DNA from 2 places in the Exiguobacterium sp. s130 genome. Region 2 is predicted to be linked to the other one. Evidence: riboswitches for the same ligand, from Rfam matches in the RefSeq annotation. Region 2 holds a riboswitch; the other holds the start of a gene.

What was found. A riboswitch is a leader RNA that binds a small molecule or an ion and turns the genes downstream of it on or off. The one in region 2 is predicted to bind S-adenosylmethionine.
Positions count from the first base shown of each region.
Region 1: it holds a riboswitch for S-adenosylmethionine, as region 2 does, so the genes downstream of both, HZS85_RS13975 (amino acid permease) here and mtnK (S-methyl-5-thioribose kinase) in region 2, are expected to answer to the same signal.

Region 1 is NZ_JACSNI010000006.1:64,228-72,373, forward strand. It holds gene HZS85_RS13960 (GntR family transcriptional regulator) at 1-705, opposite strand, end outside; gene HZS85_RS13965 (ketopantoate reductase family protein) at 888-1,802, shown strand; gene HZS85_RS13970 (polysaccharide pyruvyl transferase family protein) at 2,007-3,473, shown strand; SAM riboswitch class I at 3,582-3,683, shown strand; gene HZS85_RS13975 (amino acid permease) at 3,761-5,164, shown strand; gene mmuM (homocysteine S-methyltransferase) at 5,139-6,074, shown strand; gene HZS85_RS13985 (MarR family winged helix-turn-helix transcriptional regulator) at 6,145-6,567, opposite strand; gene HZS85_RS13990 (CBS domain-containing protein) at 6,750-7,205, shown strand; gene HZS85_RS13995 (MFS transporter) at 7,232-8,146, shown strand, end outside.
Region 2 is NZ_JACSNI010000004.1:23,276-31,421, reverse strand. It holds gene HZS85_RS11170 (methylthioribulose 1-phosphate dehydratase) at 1-165, opposite strand, end outside; gene HZS85_RS11165 (2-hydroxy-3-keto-5-methylthiopentenyl-1-phosphate phosphatase) at 162-821, opposite strand; gene HZS85_RS11160 (2,3-diketo-5-methylthiopentyl-1-phosphate enolase) at 818-2,008, opposite strand; SAM riboswitch class I at 2,079-2,180, opposite strand; SAM riboswitch class I at 2,386-2,489, shown strand; gene mtnK (S-methyl-5-thioribose kinase) at 2,568-3,734, shown strand; gene mtnA (S-methyl-5-thioribose-1-phosphate isomerase) at 3,731-4,780, shown strand; gene HZS85_RS11145 (sugar ABC transporter substrate-binding protein) at 4,792-5,874, shown strand; gene HZS85_RS11140 (sugar ABC transporter ATP-binding protein) at 5,871-7,379, shown strand; gene HZS85_RS11135 (ABC transporter permease) at 7,376-8,146, shown strand, end outside.

The DNA.
Region 1 (8,146 bases), on a different contig from region 2:
ATCGACTCCTTTCGACATCATTTGTTGCGTTTTCCAGAGATCTTCGACTTCCTGAACATCATCAAAGTTCTGATGTAAGGAAGCAACCATCCGTTCACGATCTCCTGTCTCGATCGCTTCGATATACAAAGCATGGTTCGCGAGGATGCGTTCAAAGTCTTCGATGTCTTCCTCGAATCGTACCCGCATCGATAGGAGGATGAAACTTTCCATGACTGGTTTGAGATTTTGCCAAATCATGCTGACATATCCATGATCAATCGAGCGGATGATTGTTTCATGAAACAGTACATCCTGGAAGGAGAATTCATCGGCATCCTTGTATTTGATGGCAACCTTCATCATTTCGAGAATCTTACTGAGTTCCCGGACGAGTTCTGCCCGTTCGACCTTAACAAGTCGCTCGAAGACGAACGTTTCGATAAGTAGCCGGACATCATAGATTTCTTGAATGTCGCGCTCGGATAAACCGACGACGACCGCCCCCATTCGTTCGAGACGAATCAACTGTTCGGCTGCAAGCACCTTTAACGCGTCACGGACAGGTGAGCGACTGACTGAAAAATCAGAGGCTATTTTGTTTTCGGATAAAATGGTACCGCTTTCATTTTTTCCTGAAATGATCCGCATTCGTAGTTCGTGCGCGACACGATCTCCGGCAGAAGCTTTTGACAACCACTTCAAGGGGTATAACAGTTCTGACATAAAATCACCTAATTTCTAGAGTGAGTATACTTGTATACAAGTTAGTATATACGTTTTTTTCTAAAATGCAAACGCTTCACTTAAATCTTAACGATTCAACTGGCAATCAGGAAATCGATTCCAAATATGTTAGGGTGAAGGAGTAATCAATAATCAGAACGGGTAAGGAGGAGATAGTACATATGAATATTTTAGTTGTAGGTGCAGGAGCAGTCGGAGGTTATTTCGGGGGCCGTCTTGCGGAGCAAGGTGAACAGGTGACCTTTCTCGTCCGTCCGAAGCGATATGAACAATTACAAAAAACAGGTCTACAGATCACTAGTCCTCATGGCGATATCACGATCACGCCTCAGTTAGTGACACGAGACATGCGACCGGATCGTGCATTTGATGTCATCTTGCTTTCGACGAAAGCCTATCACTTAGATGATGTCTTAAAGGATCTTACGCCATTCGTTTCGAACGAGACGTATATCATTCCTTTATTGAATGGCATGCAACATATTCGTCGGTTAACAGAAGTCTTTGGAGAAGAGCGTGTACTGGGCGGTCTTTGCTTCATTGAATCGACGCTTGATGCAGAAGGACGCATTTTACAGACGAGTCCGTCACATCGACTGTTGTTTGGCTCACGAACCGGCAAACCAACAGCTCGTTTGCAGGAGATCGCAACACGTTTTGCGAAAGCGAAGGCACCGATGGCGTACTCGATGCATATCATGGATGACATGTGGCAAAAGTATCTTTTTATTTCGACATTTGCGGGTGTGACGACACTATTTCGTTCAGCGATCGGTTCGATTCGGGAAGAAGCTGTCGGGCGTCAGATGATTGTAGACGTCATGAACGAAGCGAAACAGGCGATGGAAGAACAGGGCGCGGTCTTCAATGACGATACAGAAACGGTGCTATTGAAGCAGATGGATGCGATGGAAGATACGATGAAATCGTCGATGTTGCGCGATATGGAAAAAGGTCAGCCAGTCGAAGTGGAACATTTTTTCAGCGCCTTGTTAAAACCCACTTCGACAGAACGGTTCAGAGCTTTAAAATTAGTCGAAGCAAACTTACGCATGTATCTTGGAACGATTAAATAGTTGCATTTTTCTATTTTAGAAAAATAATGGAGTGGTACAAATGTTTCGTTTTGATGACGAAAGACCTGTTTCCCCTAAGAATCGTTGACTTCCGAAATAAAGTTCATCTATTGTTAATGAGATTGAAAAAAAGTGATAATATATTTTTCCGCATTTTTTCTTGCAAGGACGAATGAAGCAGACGAGAGGGGAAGTTTATCCATTATGAAACGTATTATTATTCGTGCAGGTATGACACCATTCGAACAGTTCGATGCTCCTTATTTGATGAAACATAATTCCATTGGAGGAAACGTTGGAAATCTCATTTATCAATACAGTATCTTTCGGACGTTGATGACAGAAGGAACGACGATTACACCGGACTATTACTATTACGATGAAGAACGGGCGGACGAAATCAATGCCAACTTCGATCTCTACGTCATTCCGTTAGCGGACGCATTCCGAAAAGAATTCGTACCGACGTTGCGGAAGTACACCCGCCTTATCAAGAAATTAAAAATTCCAGTCGTCGTCATCGGTGTAGGCTTACGTGCACCGTTTGAACCAGATCTAGACGGTGGATTCCCATTCGATGAAGATGTCAAAGCATTCGTCAGCGCTGTACTTGAGCGCTCAAGCATGCTTGGTCTTCGTGGGGAAATCACGTCGAAATACTTGACGCGTCTTGGTTTTCGCGAAGGCATTGATCATCGTGTCATCGGATGTCCTTCGATGTACGCGTTTGGTCGCGACTTACATATTCGTGAAACGAACATTACGCCCGAGTCGATGATTACGGTCAACTCGTCACGTTTAGCACCACAAAATGTTCTTGATTTCATTACGCGCGGAATGGAAGAGTATCCGAATCATTACTTCATTCCCCAATGGATGAAGGAACTGAAATTGACGTATACAGGAACGCATCCGATCGCAGATTTGTCCGTGACGAACTATCCGGTGAAGATGTCGGATCCTGCTTACATGAACGATCGTGTTCGTTTCTTCTTGAACGCACAAACATGGTTCGATTTCATCGGGCAGGCAGACCTCAGTTTTGGTGCGCGCTTGCATGGAAATATCACAGCAACGCTTGCGGGTACGCCGAGTATCCTCATTCCAAAGGATGCACGAATGCGCGAACTAACGGATTATCATCAGTTGACGCATATTTGGGCGAACGACATCAAAGCGGATACACAATTATCCGACGTCGTAGCCAATGCTGATTTCCAAAGTCCGGCACGTGTTCAAGCACGTAACTTCGACAACTTCGTTGATTTCTTGAACGTGAATGATCTTGAACACATTTACCAAGAGACGAATTATCCTGAGAATGTGCCGTTTGACCGTCAAATGGCGCAAGCGGAACTACTTCCACCGGTTCAACCGATTTCTGGCGTGAGTCTCGAAGAAGCAGTCGCCCGTTTCGAACGGTTCTTCCCGGAACAAGAGAAGAAGATCGCGGATGCGCAAAAACAGGCAAAAGCGCAATTGGCCGAAAAAGATAAGAAAATCAAAGCATTGCAGAAACAGACAACGACGACTCAAAAAGATCAAGAAATTGCGGCGCTCAAAGCACAACTTGCTGCTCAAACGAAGAAAATGAAGCATCAGCAAGGAACATTGAACCGGAAAGCGGTTCGGGCAGCCTTAAAAACAGCGGATCTATTCGCAAAAAAATAAAGTGTTCTAACATTCCGGGTCATTACGATACGGAATGTTTTTTGGTAGGAGTATTCTGAATTGTATTGACAATTCAGAAAAGACTTGATAGGGTTAGGAACAATTACATACTTATCCAGAGAGGTGGAGGGACTGGCCCTATGAAACCTCAGCAACAGGTCGAAAGATACTGTGCTAATTCCTGCGGGTGTTGCACCCGATCGATAAGATTTCCGAATTGTCGACCGACGCATCCGTGAGGATGCGTTTTTTGTTTGAAATAGGGGGAACGAGGAGGAAATGGATTCATGAAAACGAGCGGAGCGTTTCGACGCAAGATGGAATCACGTCATCTGATCATGCTGTCGTTAGGAGGCGTCATTGGAACAGGATTATTTTTAAGTACAGGTTATACGTTGGAACAAGCGGGACGTGTCGGAACGATTTTGTCGTATTTAATCGGAGCCGTCGTCGTCTACTTAGTCATGTTAAGTCTTGGCGAACTCGCTGTACACATGCCGGAAACCGGATCATTCCATAAGTACGCAACGAAGTATATCGGACCCGGTACCGGTTATACGGTGGCCTGGCTCTACTGGCTGACGTGGACGGTCGCCCTTGGTTCAGAATTCACGGCAGCAGGCATTTTAATGCAACGTTGGTTCCCGTCGATTCCAGTCTTTGTGTTCAGTGCATTATTCGCTGCGATGATCCTTGGTATCAACGTCTTGAAGGTCCGCGTATTTGCTGAAGTCGAGTTTTGGTTCTCCGCCATTAAGGTCGTAACGATCATTGCTTTCATTTTACTTGGTGCGGGAGCGATCGTTGGCTTCATCCCATTACAAGATGGTAGCCCGGCACCATTCTTTTCTTCCTTAACGGAAGGAGGATTGTTTCCAAATGGGGCATTTGCGATCTTCATGACGATGCTTGCCGTGAACTTTGCTTACTCAGGAACGGAATTGATCGGCGTCGCAGCGGGTGAAGCGGTCGATCCGAAGCGGACGATTCCGCTTGCGATCCGAACAACGATTTTGCGACTCGTCCTCTTTTTCGTCGGTACGATCATCGTATTAGCCGTCTTATTGCCAACGGAAGGGAAGGGTGTGCTCGAAAGTCCATTCGTTGCGGTGTTTGAACGAATCGGGATTCCGTATGCGGCAGACGTGATGAACTTCGTCATTCTGACAGCGATCTTATCGGCAGCGAACTCTGGGCTTTACGCTGCCTCCCGGATGCTTTGGTCGCTTGCGAACGAACGCATGATTCCGCGCTTCTTCGCCCAGGTGACACCAAGTGGGGTTCCACTTCGAGCTGTATTGTTCAGCATGCTTGGCGGAGGACTTGCTTTGCTTTCTAGCATCTATGCAGCAGGAAGTGTCTATATCGCGCTCGTCTCGATTTCCGGTCTTGCTGTCGTCGTCGTCTGGATGAGTATCAGCGTTGCGCAGTATCGCTTCCGGAAACAATTCCTCCGCGAAGGGCATATGGTCGACGAATTGGTCTATCGTACACCACTCTTTCCATTGATACCGATCGCCGCTTTCGTCGTCTGTTTGATTTCCCTGATTGGTATCGGATTTGATCCGACGCAACGAGTCGCCTTGTATTGCGGTATCCCATTCATCGTGATCTGTTATGTCGTTCATGCGTTCACGAATTCTTCTCAGAAACGGAGTGTTGAAGATGTCCCGAATCAAAAATCCAGTTGATCAACGATTACAGGAAGTTCCTTTCCTAATTTTAGATGGTGCGCTTGCGACTGAACTCGAACAAAAGGGATTCGACCTGAACGATCCACTCTGGTCAGCACGCCTCTTAATCGAAGCACCGGAACAGATTGAGCGTGTCCATCACGATTACTTTGAAGTGGGCGCCGATGTTGCGATCACCTCAAGCTATCAAGCAAATATCGAAGGATTCAAGCAACGTCACATCACGACCGAGGAAGCACAAGCGTTAATTCGACAAACGGTTACCTTAGCGCAAGATGCACGGACGCGTAGCGGAAAGAGTGCCGCATTGATCGCGGGTTCAGTTGGTCCTTATGGTGCCTACTTAGCAGATGGTTCTGAGTATCGCGGTCATTATGGTGTGTCAGCAGATGTGCTAGAAGCCTTCCACAGACCGCGCATCGAAGCATTGATTGAAGCGGGGGCTGATCTGCTGGCATTCGAGACGATTCCGTCGCTTGAGGAAGCTGTCGTGTTGTTCGGGATTCTCGAAGCGTTCCCGGAAGTATCTGCTTGGCTGACGTTCTCGCTTCAAGATGCGACGCACATCAGTGAAGGAACGGCACTTGCGACGTGCATCGAGACGATCGGACAGCATCCGCAACTTGCAGCAATCGGCGCAAATTGTTTTCCAGCATCCTACGCGACCGACTTCATCCGTCACATCAAGACGTTGACGAGTGTTCCAATCATCGTCTATCCGAACTCCGGTGAGGTCTATGATCCGGTCGCAAAAACATGGTCAGGTACGAATAATCAGTGTACGTCGTTCCAAGCCATCGCAAAGACATGGTATGAAGCTGGAGCACGATTGATTGGCGGTTGTTGTAGAACTTCACCGGAACATATCGCGCAAATTCGTTCGGTTTGCCAGGTTTCTCATACGTGATGAATGATGACGAAAAAACGGACACGAAATCAATCGATTTCGCGTCCGTTTTTTTTATGGTGTAATTCCATTACCGTTCGCGCAAGGCGCGATTGAATTGTTGCAATAGGCGTCCGAAATCTTCTGCATCATCCGCTGGCCAGTCTGTCAGTAGACGTTCGATGCTTGCGAGACGTGCGGTTCGGTAGATGGTGAGTTCTTGTTGTCCTTTATCTGTAATATGATAGAAAAAGGCTCGCCCATCTGTCGGATCTTTTACTTTTTCAACGAGTTGCTTCTGATCGAGTGCCGCTGCTTGGCGACTGACGGTCGAGACATCGAGCTGAAGTTCACGGGCAAGTGTTTTAACACCGACGTTGCCGGAATCCGCTAATTGTCGCAGTAAGAGATAAGAAGCACGGTCCAAATTACGATTGTCTGCCGTCGCCGTCGTTAAGCGCCGGATCAGGATCGCTAACTCGAGTTCAATGGTTTCGAGTGATTGTTGAGACATCGGGTATCTCCCCTTTCAAAAAAGTCTCTCTGTCCCTCATGATTACCCAATGTGGATAAGCTGTCAATGCGAAAAGCAGGAGGCTTGACAGAGTTGTAGTTGTATTATACAATTATTTTTGTTCTTTTAATTGTATCATACAACTTTAGTAGATGAGAAACGAACGACAAAGGAGAATTCAGATGAAAGCTTATGAGTCGATGAAACAAGAGGTCATCACGGTAAACGATACAGATCTGATTCGTACGGTCATCGAACGATTCATTCAATCTGGTATTAGCGGCGTACCTGTCATCAATGCCGAGCAAGAGGTCGTCGGTTATATCAGTGACGGAGATATCATGCGAGCGATCGGAAAACACAAGGACATCATCGTCGATACATTCTTATATGTAGATGTCATCAAAGGAGACGAAGAAGATTATGAAGATCGAATTCGTCATATCTTGAATCGACCTGTCATGGAACTTGCACGCCGGAAAGTCGTAACAGCGGACGCTGACACAGAAATGGAAGAGATTGCAGCGACACTCGGCGCAAAACGGATCAAAAAGCTTCCAATCCTCAAGGCAGGACGTCTTGTTGGGATCATTAGTCGAGGTGACGTCATCCGCCATTCGTTTAAACAGTTCATGTAACACATCCAATAGAAAGAAGGGACACTATGGCACTTGCTGAAAAAACAACGACGCTTGAGCCGGAAACGGTATTAGCGGAAAGCAAACATGGATTATTCCATCAACCGGTTGCTGTTTGGGCAGTCTTTTTCGCCAGTATCACAGCATTCATGGGAATGGGGCTCGTCAATCCTGTCTTACCGACGATTGCTGAAAATTTAGAAGCGTCCAAAAGTGAAGTAACGCTCTTATTTACAAGTTATAACGCCGTCATGGCATTCGCGATGTTAATTACAGGCGCGATCTCATCACGGATTGGTCAAAAAGGAACATTGATGCTCGGGATTGCAGTCATCGCAACTGTTGCTGGTTTTGCTTCACAAGCAGACAGCATTTGGACGCTCGTCGCGTTACGCGGTGGATGGGGACTTGGGAACGCCTTATTCGTCGCAACAGCACTTGCTGCGATTGTTTCGCTGTCATCAGGCGGAACAGCAAAAGCGATTATTTTATATGAAGCAGCCGTTGGTCTTGGGATTTCGATCGGACCGCTATTAGGCGGAACGCTCGGTTCGATCACATGGCGCGCCCCATTCATGGGTGTTGCGACGATCATGATCATCGCGTTTCTTGTCTTACTTTTCTTGATGCCAAAACAAGCAGCATCTGTTGCACCGAAACAGAAGTTATCATTAAAAGCACCGTTCCAAGCGATGAAACATCGTTCATTACTGACACTCGGAATCGTTGCAGCGCTTTATAACGTTGGTTTCTTTACGATCATGGCTTATGCACCATTCGTCATGAAACTACCAGCGAAAGGACTCGGATTCGTCTTCCTCGGTTGGGGGATGTTGCTTGCGATCACATCAGTCTTAACGGCTCCGAAACTGAAACAATGGTTCGGAACGATCAAAGCGATGATCATGATGTTGATCACATTCGCGATCTTGCTTCTGTTG
Region 2 (8,146 bases):
AGGAGTCGTCTGTCGTTTATCTTTTCCGCTTGCCGTCACAAGGAATTCAACCGGGACACCGGATGTCCGGATGGCGAGATTGCCACTCGTACCAGGGAACCAATCGCGCGCCGCAAGCTCTTGTTTGATGGCGCGTAGCTCTTCATACCGTCGCATGAATGTCATGTTGTCACCTCCGCTCGTGTTAAATCATGAACGATATCGTGGAACGTCTCAAACGGTGTATAGGCGATATCGTTCTCTTCACACAACGTGATCAGATAATCACGGGCATAGACACGATCCGCTTGTTTTGCGAGTTCGAAGTCCGTCACCGAGTCGCCGATGACGATGATGACGTCACCGTCTTTACGTAGTGTCCGGGCAACGGACGTTTTACAACAGCCGCACCCGTTCGTGCAATGGGTATCGCAGGCGTTTGGCCAATCGATATGGACGAATGGACCACTAAAATCAGCGACGTTACAGTAAATCTGTTCTTGGTCGAGGAATGGCGCTAAGATTGGTTCGACGAAAAAGTCCATTCCACCGCTGACGATCGAAAAATCGATGCCTTGACGACGACTGTACTGCAGTAACTCCGAAAATCCGTCGCGAATGACTGCACGCTCCAACAAAAAGTCAAGATAGGCTGTTTTTCCGTCAGACGGCAGAAGTGCGAACATTTGCCCGACACCACTCTGAATCGATAACGTCCGGTCGAGTACACCGCGTTTTAACGGTTCGAAGTCACTCGCTGGCGCAAATGCCTGCATGAGTGCGATGATGTTATCCTGTGTCGTCACCGTCCCGTCGAAGTCACAAAGAATCCGTACGGTCATGACTTGATCCCCCAAGCGTCGAGGGCAATTCGTAATTCTTCATGACGCGATGCTGCCGTCGATAGGGATTCATTTGCGAGTGCCGCATCGAGTGCCTGACGGAAAGCAATGACACCAGCCGCAGCACCTTGCGGATGACCATGTACGCCGCCGCCGGCGTTGATGACGGAATCGATCCCGAAGTCTCGTACGAGTTGAGCGACGAGTCCAGGATGAATACCGGCTGAAGCAACCGGGAAGATTGATTTCGTCTGACCGAGACGGGTCGCTTCGACCGCGATACCACGGGCGACATCCTTTGGCAAAGCGACATTGCCGTAAGGAGACGGGAATAGCGTCAAGTCTGCTCCAGCAGCGCGCGGTAATGTGCCGAGTAAGACAGGAGCTGCGACTCCGTGATTCGGGCTAGCGATCAACGCACCGCTATATGCCGGATGATTGAAAATCGGAACGTTGATTTCCGGATCACTTGCCAGTTCGCGTAAGACGTCGAGTCCGTATGTGAAGGTATTCAGCAAGAAAGCAGTCGCTCCAGCATCAATCAATCGCTTGGCTTGATCCTTGAGCGTAAAGACAGGACCGCTGAGTGTGATCGCATATAACGCACGTTTACCGGTCCGTTGGAAGTGAGCATCGATGACCTCACGTCCGATCCGTGCCCGGTCAATCGTTGGTGTCAATGGATTGTCGTATAGGATCTCATCGTCTTTGACGAGATCGATCCCACCAGCGAGTTGTCCTTCGAGTTGATCACGAAGGAACGATAAATCGCGTCCGATGACTCCTTTGAAGATGCTCATTAATAGTGGGCGATCTTCGACACCGATCAAGGAACGGACCCCTTCGATCCCGAACTTTGCACCTGGAAAGTCCGACGTAAATGTATCGGGTAGTAGCAATTCCGTTAATTTGATTTCACCGTCGAGTGAGAGTTTCCCGAAGACGGTCGTCAGAATCGCAGAAAAGTCGCGCGATACGTTATGTTCCGGGTAACGAATCGTGATATATCCTTTGCCATCGCGCTCTTCGGTATGTACGACTTCCCCTTTGAACGAGGCAAGTTGTTGTTGTTCGAGATGATTCAGTTCCGTCCAAGAACCGACTGTCAGACCAAGCGCGAGTTGTTCAGCGCGCTGCTCGAGTCGATCACGGGCAGTCAATTGATAAGTAGCAGTGATATAAGCCATGTCTTTCCTCCTTCAACAAAAAAATGGTCTCTCGTCAGCGACAAGAGACCATGAATGATTCGAACGTGGACTCTTATCTGTCAGCTTAGTAGCTGCAAGAATTAGCACCGTGCCAAAAGGTCGGTTGCTGCGACATCGTAGGGCTTGTCCCTCCGTCTGCTCTTGATAAGAATTGGATGAAATTGTGAAATCTAATTGCAATTTTTACATGAGAATCGCCACTTGTCAAACTATTTTTAGAAAATTTATTTTTTTGAAAATACTCTTTCTATAGATGACTTAAAAATGATATCCGTTTCTGCTTGATTTCGATTTGACAGCGAGGAAGTCGATTGCGTAAGATTCAAATCAATATCACACACGACAACTACATACGACTCTTATCGCGAGTTGGCAGAGGGAATTGGCCCGATGACGCCGCAGCAACCGACCACTGGGCACGGTGCTACATCCAACAGACGTTTCGTCTGAGAGATAAGAGGACGCAGTGACTTTTCTGCGCCTCTTTTCGATGACGAAAAGAGGCGCTTTTTCGTGTATCACATAGGGGGAAACTGAGATGACATATAAAGCATTCACAGAACAGGACGCGATTGATTGTGTTCGGACATTAGGACTGATCGGCGATGGAGCCGTCGAAGCAGAAGAGATTGGCGACGGGAACCTCAACCTCGTCTTTCGGATTCGAGAAGGCGAACATCGCTTGATTTTAAAACAAGCATTACCATATGCGAAGGTCGTCGGGGAGAGCTGGCCGTTATCGCTCGAACGAGCGTGGATCGAGCAATCCGCACTCCGTGAATTCGCACGGCATGCCGTACCGTTCGTGCCACGTGTTTTTCATGCTAGTCATGAAGAGGCATATACGGTCATGGAAGATCTTTCACATCTGACGATCGTTCGAAGTGGTTTACTCGCAGGTGAACAGTATCCGTTGCTTGCGGAACATATCGGTTCTTATCTCGCTCGGACGTTATTCCATACATCGGACTTTGCGCTTGGTCCGGTTGAAAAGAAACGTGTCGCCCGAACGTACTACAATCCAGACATGTGCGACATCACGGAAAAATTAATCTTCACGGATCCGTTTCATGACGCGGAGACGAACGAGATTGAAGCCGGGCTTGAAGAAGAGGTGGCACGTCTATGGGCGGACGATGAGTTGAAACGCGAAGTCGCAAAACTCGAAGCGCTTTTCATCACGAAAGGAGATGCGTTGTTACACGGCGATCTACATACAGGAAGCATCTTTGCTTCGGCAACGGAAACGAAAGTCATCGATCCAGAATTCGCCTTTTATGGTCCATTCGGATTTGATGTCGGACAGTTCATCGCCCACTTATTCTTTGCAGCATACCCGGATTATTCAGCACTTCGTGATGCCCGGATTCGCGACATCGATACGTTCTGGCTGACGTTCGCTTCGACGTTCCGTGCCTTATGGGAACGCGAAGCCGTCGAACCATTCCGGACATCGGGACTCGTCGACGATGTACTGAGCACGATTCTGCAGGATGCACTCGGCTTTGCCGGTTGCGAACTGATTCGTCGGACGATCGGACTCGCACCGGTCGCTGATTTAGAAACGATTAGTTCTATGACGGAACGACTAGAACGAAAACAACATGCTTTACGTTTAGGATCGGCGTTAATCAAACGTCGGACCGAATGTCGGACATTTGATGATTTGCGAAACTTCGACGTAACGGAGGAACTTAGCCGATGAGTACATTCGTTCAAAGTATTCGTTATGAAGATCGTGTCTTGACGATTCTCGATCAGACACGTCTACCGCAGGAAGAACACTATGAAGTCATTACCGATCTTGCACAAGCGGTCGAAGCGATTAAACAACTGCGCGTCCGAGGGGCGCCTGCTATCAGTTTATTTGGCGGATTCGTACTCGTTCAAGAGGCGTACCGGTTTGAAGCAGAACTGTCGATCTATAAGCAAGCCTTGCTTGAGACATCAGCGACGTTACTCGCGACACGACCGACGGCTGTTAACTTACGAAATGTCCTTGATCAATTGAATCCAATCATTCAAGACGGGACGTCGGTAGAAGAGATCCGCGAACGGCTCGAGCAGCGAACGATTGCCTTATACGACCAGGATGCGCAGACGTCACGTCAAATCGGGATTCATGCACTGGAATTGTTCCAGTCAGGCAACCGGATCCTAACGATCTGTAATGCTGGATCGATTGCGACCGCTGCTTATGGAACAGCACTTGCGCCATTCTATATCGCAAAAGAACGCGGCATTGAATTATCTGTTTTTGCGAGTGAGACGCGACCATTACTGCAGGGAGCACGACTGACGACATGGGAGCTACAACGTGCCGGCATCGATGTCACGCTAATTACAGATAACATGGTCGCCCATACGCTGAAAGAAAAACAGATCGATGCAATGATCGTCGGGGCGGACCGGATTACACGCAACGGAGATACGGCGAATAAGATCGGAACGTTCCAACTAGCATTACTCGCTCAAGCTTTCGGTATTCCGTTTTACGTCGCAGCACCGCTCTCGACGTTTGATTTCTCACTTGTTTCCGGAGACGCGATCGAAATTGAAGAACGTGATCCGCAGGAAGTGACGACTGTCCAAGGTGTCGCGACAGCACCGGAAGGCGTCGCTGTCTTCAACCCGGCGTTTGATGTCACACCACACACATTGATCACGGGCATCATTACCGAACTTGGTGTCATCACGCAACCGAATGAAGAAACGATTGAACAATTAACAGGGCTTCAACCCCTCGGATAAGGAGATATGTCATGAAAAAATTAGCTTACGCCGTCCTAGCACCGGCACTGTTACTAGCGGCTTGTGCGAATGGAGAAGCCACGACGACGAAGGTCGTCAAGGATGTACCAAAAGGGGTTCAATCGGACGTCAAGATCGCCGTCATCCGCAACCTAGCATCGGACGACCATACGAAACAATTCCTTGATGGCGCACGAAGTGAAGGCGAAGCGCTTGGCTTTAAAGTCAGCACGTTTATTTCGGAAGGTAACGACGTCAAGTTCAAGGAGCTGGTCGCGCAAGCGATTCAGCAAGATTATGATGGGCTCATCATCTCGCATGGTAAGGAAGACTACGCCTATGACATGATTAAACCAGCGGTCGACAAAGGGCTGAAGGTCGTGACGTTCGATACGGTCACGAAGAAAAAAGGAACGGCGTTAAAAGGTGTGACGGAAACATTCCAAAACGATCATCAACTCGCGAAGCTATCGCTTGATGAAGTGACGAAGGTGACGGACAAAAAGCCGGTCCGTGTCATCAAACTTTGGTTCGGACCAGGTTTTGCCCCGCTCGATCGTCGTCAGGAAATCTATAAGACGTACGAAGCAGACGGTAAGATCAAAACGCTTGAGACGGTTGGACCGACAAACTTCCAAGATGTCCAAGGGGATATCGCAACGAAGATGAATGCGATTCTCGCGAAATATCCGAAAGGAAGCATTGATGCGGTTTGGGGAGCGTGGGATGAAGTCGCAAAAGGGGCTTACAAATCGCTCAAGGATAATAAACGTCAAGAAATCCCGCTAATCTCGATCGATGTCTCGAATCAGGATATCAACCTGATGCGTGAAAAAGGCAGTAACTGGGTCTCGACGAGTGCGGTGGATCCATTCTTGATTGGACAAACGGACATGCGATTACTGGCTAAGAAAATCGCTGGCGAGAAGACGCCGGATAGCTTTGATCTCGATGCGAAACTTGTGGAGCAGAAGGCGTTGAAGCAGGATACGACGATGTACAATCTCGATACGATTATCAAAGGATGGAGTACATCGGACAAATTCAATGAACCGTGGATGGACCGGTTGCGTGACGTCCATAAAAAACAATGACGTCTACCAATCATCACTTGAAGATGACTGGGATTTCACTGGCGTTTCCAGGAGTGCAAGCCTTAAAACAAGTCTCGTTTGAAGTGAAATCCGGTGAAATCCACGCGCTTGTCGGTGCGAATGGTGCCGGTAAGTCGACGTTGATGAAAGTCTTATCCGGAGCGGAAACGGCGGACGAAGGAACGATCCGTCTCGACGGGAAGGAGTTGTCCATCACGTCACCACGTGATGCGAAACAGATTGGAATCGACCTCGTCCAACAAGAGGTCGATGTGGCGCTTGTCCCGTATTTGACGGTCGCTGAGAATATCTGTCTCGATCTGTTGACGGACGGAACGATGACTGGCTTCGTATCCCAACGCCGTTACATACAGCGTGCCAAGGAAGCGTTAGCGACATTACAGGCGGATATTTCCGTCAAGACACGTGTCGAGGAGTTGCGGCTTGCTGAAAAGCAACTCGTACTGATTGCTCGCGCCCTCGTCCAAGAACGCCGTTTTTTGATTTTAGATGAACCAACGGCACCTCTCAGTCAGGCGGAAACAAGCCATCTCTTTTCAGTCGTGCGTCGTTTAGCCGAACGAGGGCTTGGGATCATCTTCATCTCGCATCGTTTACAGGAACTATATGAGATTTGCGACTCCATCTCAGTCATGCGCGACGGTCAACTCATCTCACGATGTCTTTTGACAGACATCACGAAGGAAGCTGTCGTTGAGCAGATGCTCGGGCGTCAGCTTACGTCTGTTGCGAAAACGTCACGGGTAAATGGAACGAACGTATTGACCGTCGAGAGTGCTACGAATGCGGACGTCCACGATATCTCCTTGACGGTTCAAGCAGGTGAAGTCGTTGGTATCGCGGGTCTTGTCGGTGCTGGTAAAACGGAATTATGCAAAGCATTGTTCGGTGATCGCCCGTTTCAGGAAGGGGAGGTTCGGATAGGTGGAAAAGCCCATCGCCTTCGCAATCCACAAGCTGCGATTCAAGCGGGAATCGGTCTCGTTCCAGAAGAACGACGAAAAGAAGGAATTCTTGTTGCCGATTCTGTCGCAGAAAATCTAACAGCAGCGGCAGCTCATGATTTCGTCAACCGTTGGGGGCTGATGGATCGTCGCAAAGAAGTTGAACAGGCATCGCAATGGGTCAAGGAGCTGGGCATTAAAGTGGCAGACGTGAAACAGGAAGTGGGTCAACTATCCGGTGGGAATCAACAAAAAGTCGCCATTGGAAAATGGTTACTGACCGATGTCTCTGTACTCGTCTTGGACGAACCGACGAAAGGTGTCGACGTCGGAGCCAAACAAGATATCTATCGTCTGATTGACGGACTCGCGCAACAACAAAAAGGGATCCTTTACGCGACGAGTGAATGGGATGAACTTTTGACCGTCACGGACCGAATCTACGTCATGTTCGATGGACGGATCGTCCATGAAACGAAGACGGCGGACACATCAGAAGAAACCTTGTTGTGGTATGCGACAGGAGGAGGGCAACGATGAATGAGGTAGTATCAAAACAAACGAACCGAGGGAAGGGGTTACGTCCTGTCCTCGGATTCTTGAACGACTGGGGGATCGTCCTCGCGATCCTTGCCCTCGTCCTATTTTTTGCGACGACGGCTCCAACATTCCTACAAGGGACGAATTTGATTAATATTTTACGAAGTATCTCCATCGTGACGATTATCGCGATCGGCTTGACCGTTTCTTTGACGGTCGATGGATTTGATTTATCGGTCGGGTCGACCGCGACGCTTGCGAGTTCTTTCGTCGTCTCGTTCTTCGTCTGGTACAGTCTACCGCTCGGTGTCTCGATTGGTTTAGCACTTCTCTTATCTCTTAGCGTTGCTCTGGTGAACATCTTACTCATCGTCTGGTTTAAGATTCCGGATTTGTTTGCGACGCTTGCAACGATGTTCATCGTCGAAGGTGTCGCGATGACGTATACCGGTGGTGGTTCAATCAGTGCCGGAATGCCGCGCCTGGACGGTACACCAACAGTCGGCACGATTCCGGAGGCTTTCGCGAAAATCAGCCAGGCGCCTTGGATCATCGTCATCATGCTCGTCGTCGTCGCTGTGACACATGTCTTTTTAAGCCATACGCGACATGGTCGTTTTCTCTATATTATCGGTGGGAATCCGGAAGCCGCACGACTGACAGGAATTCGTGTCAACCGCTACCGGGCACTCGCGTATCTGATTGCTGGGTTACTTGCTGCGGTCGGTGGGATTTTGCTTGCGTCACAAGTCGGATCGTCGCAAATC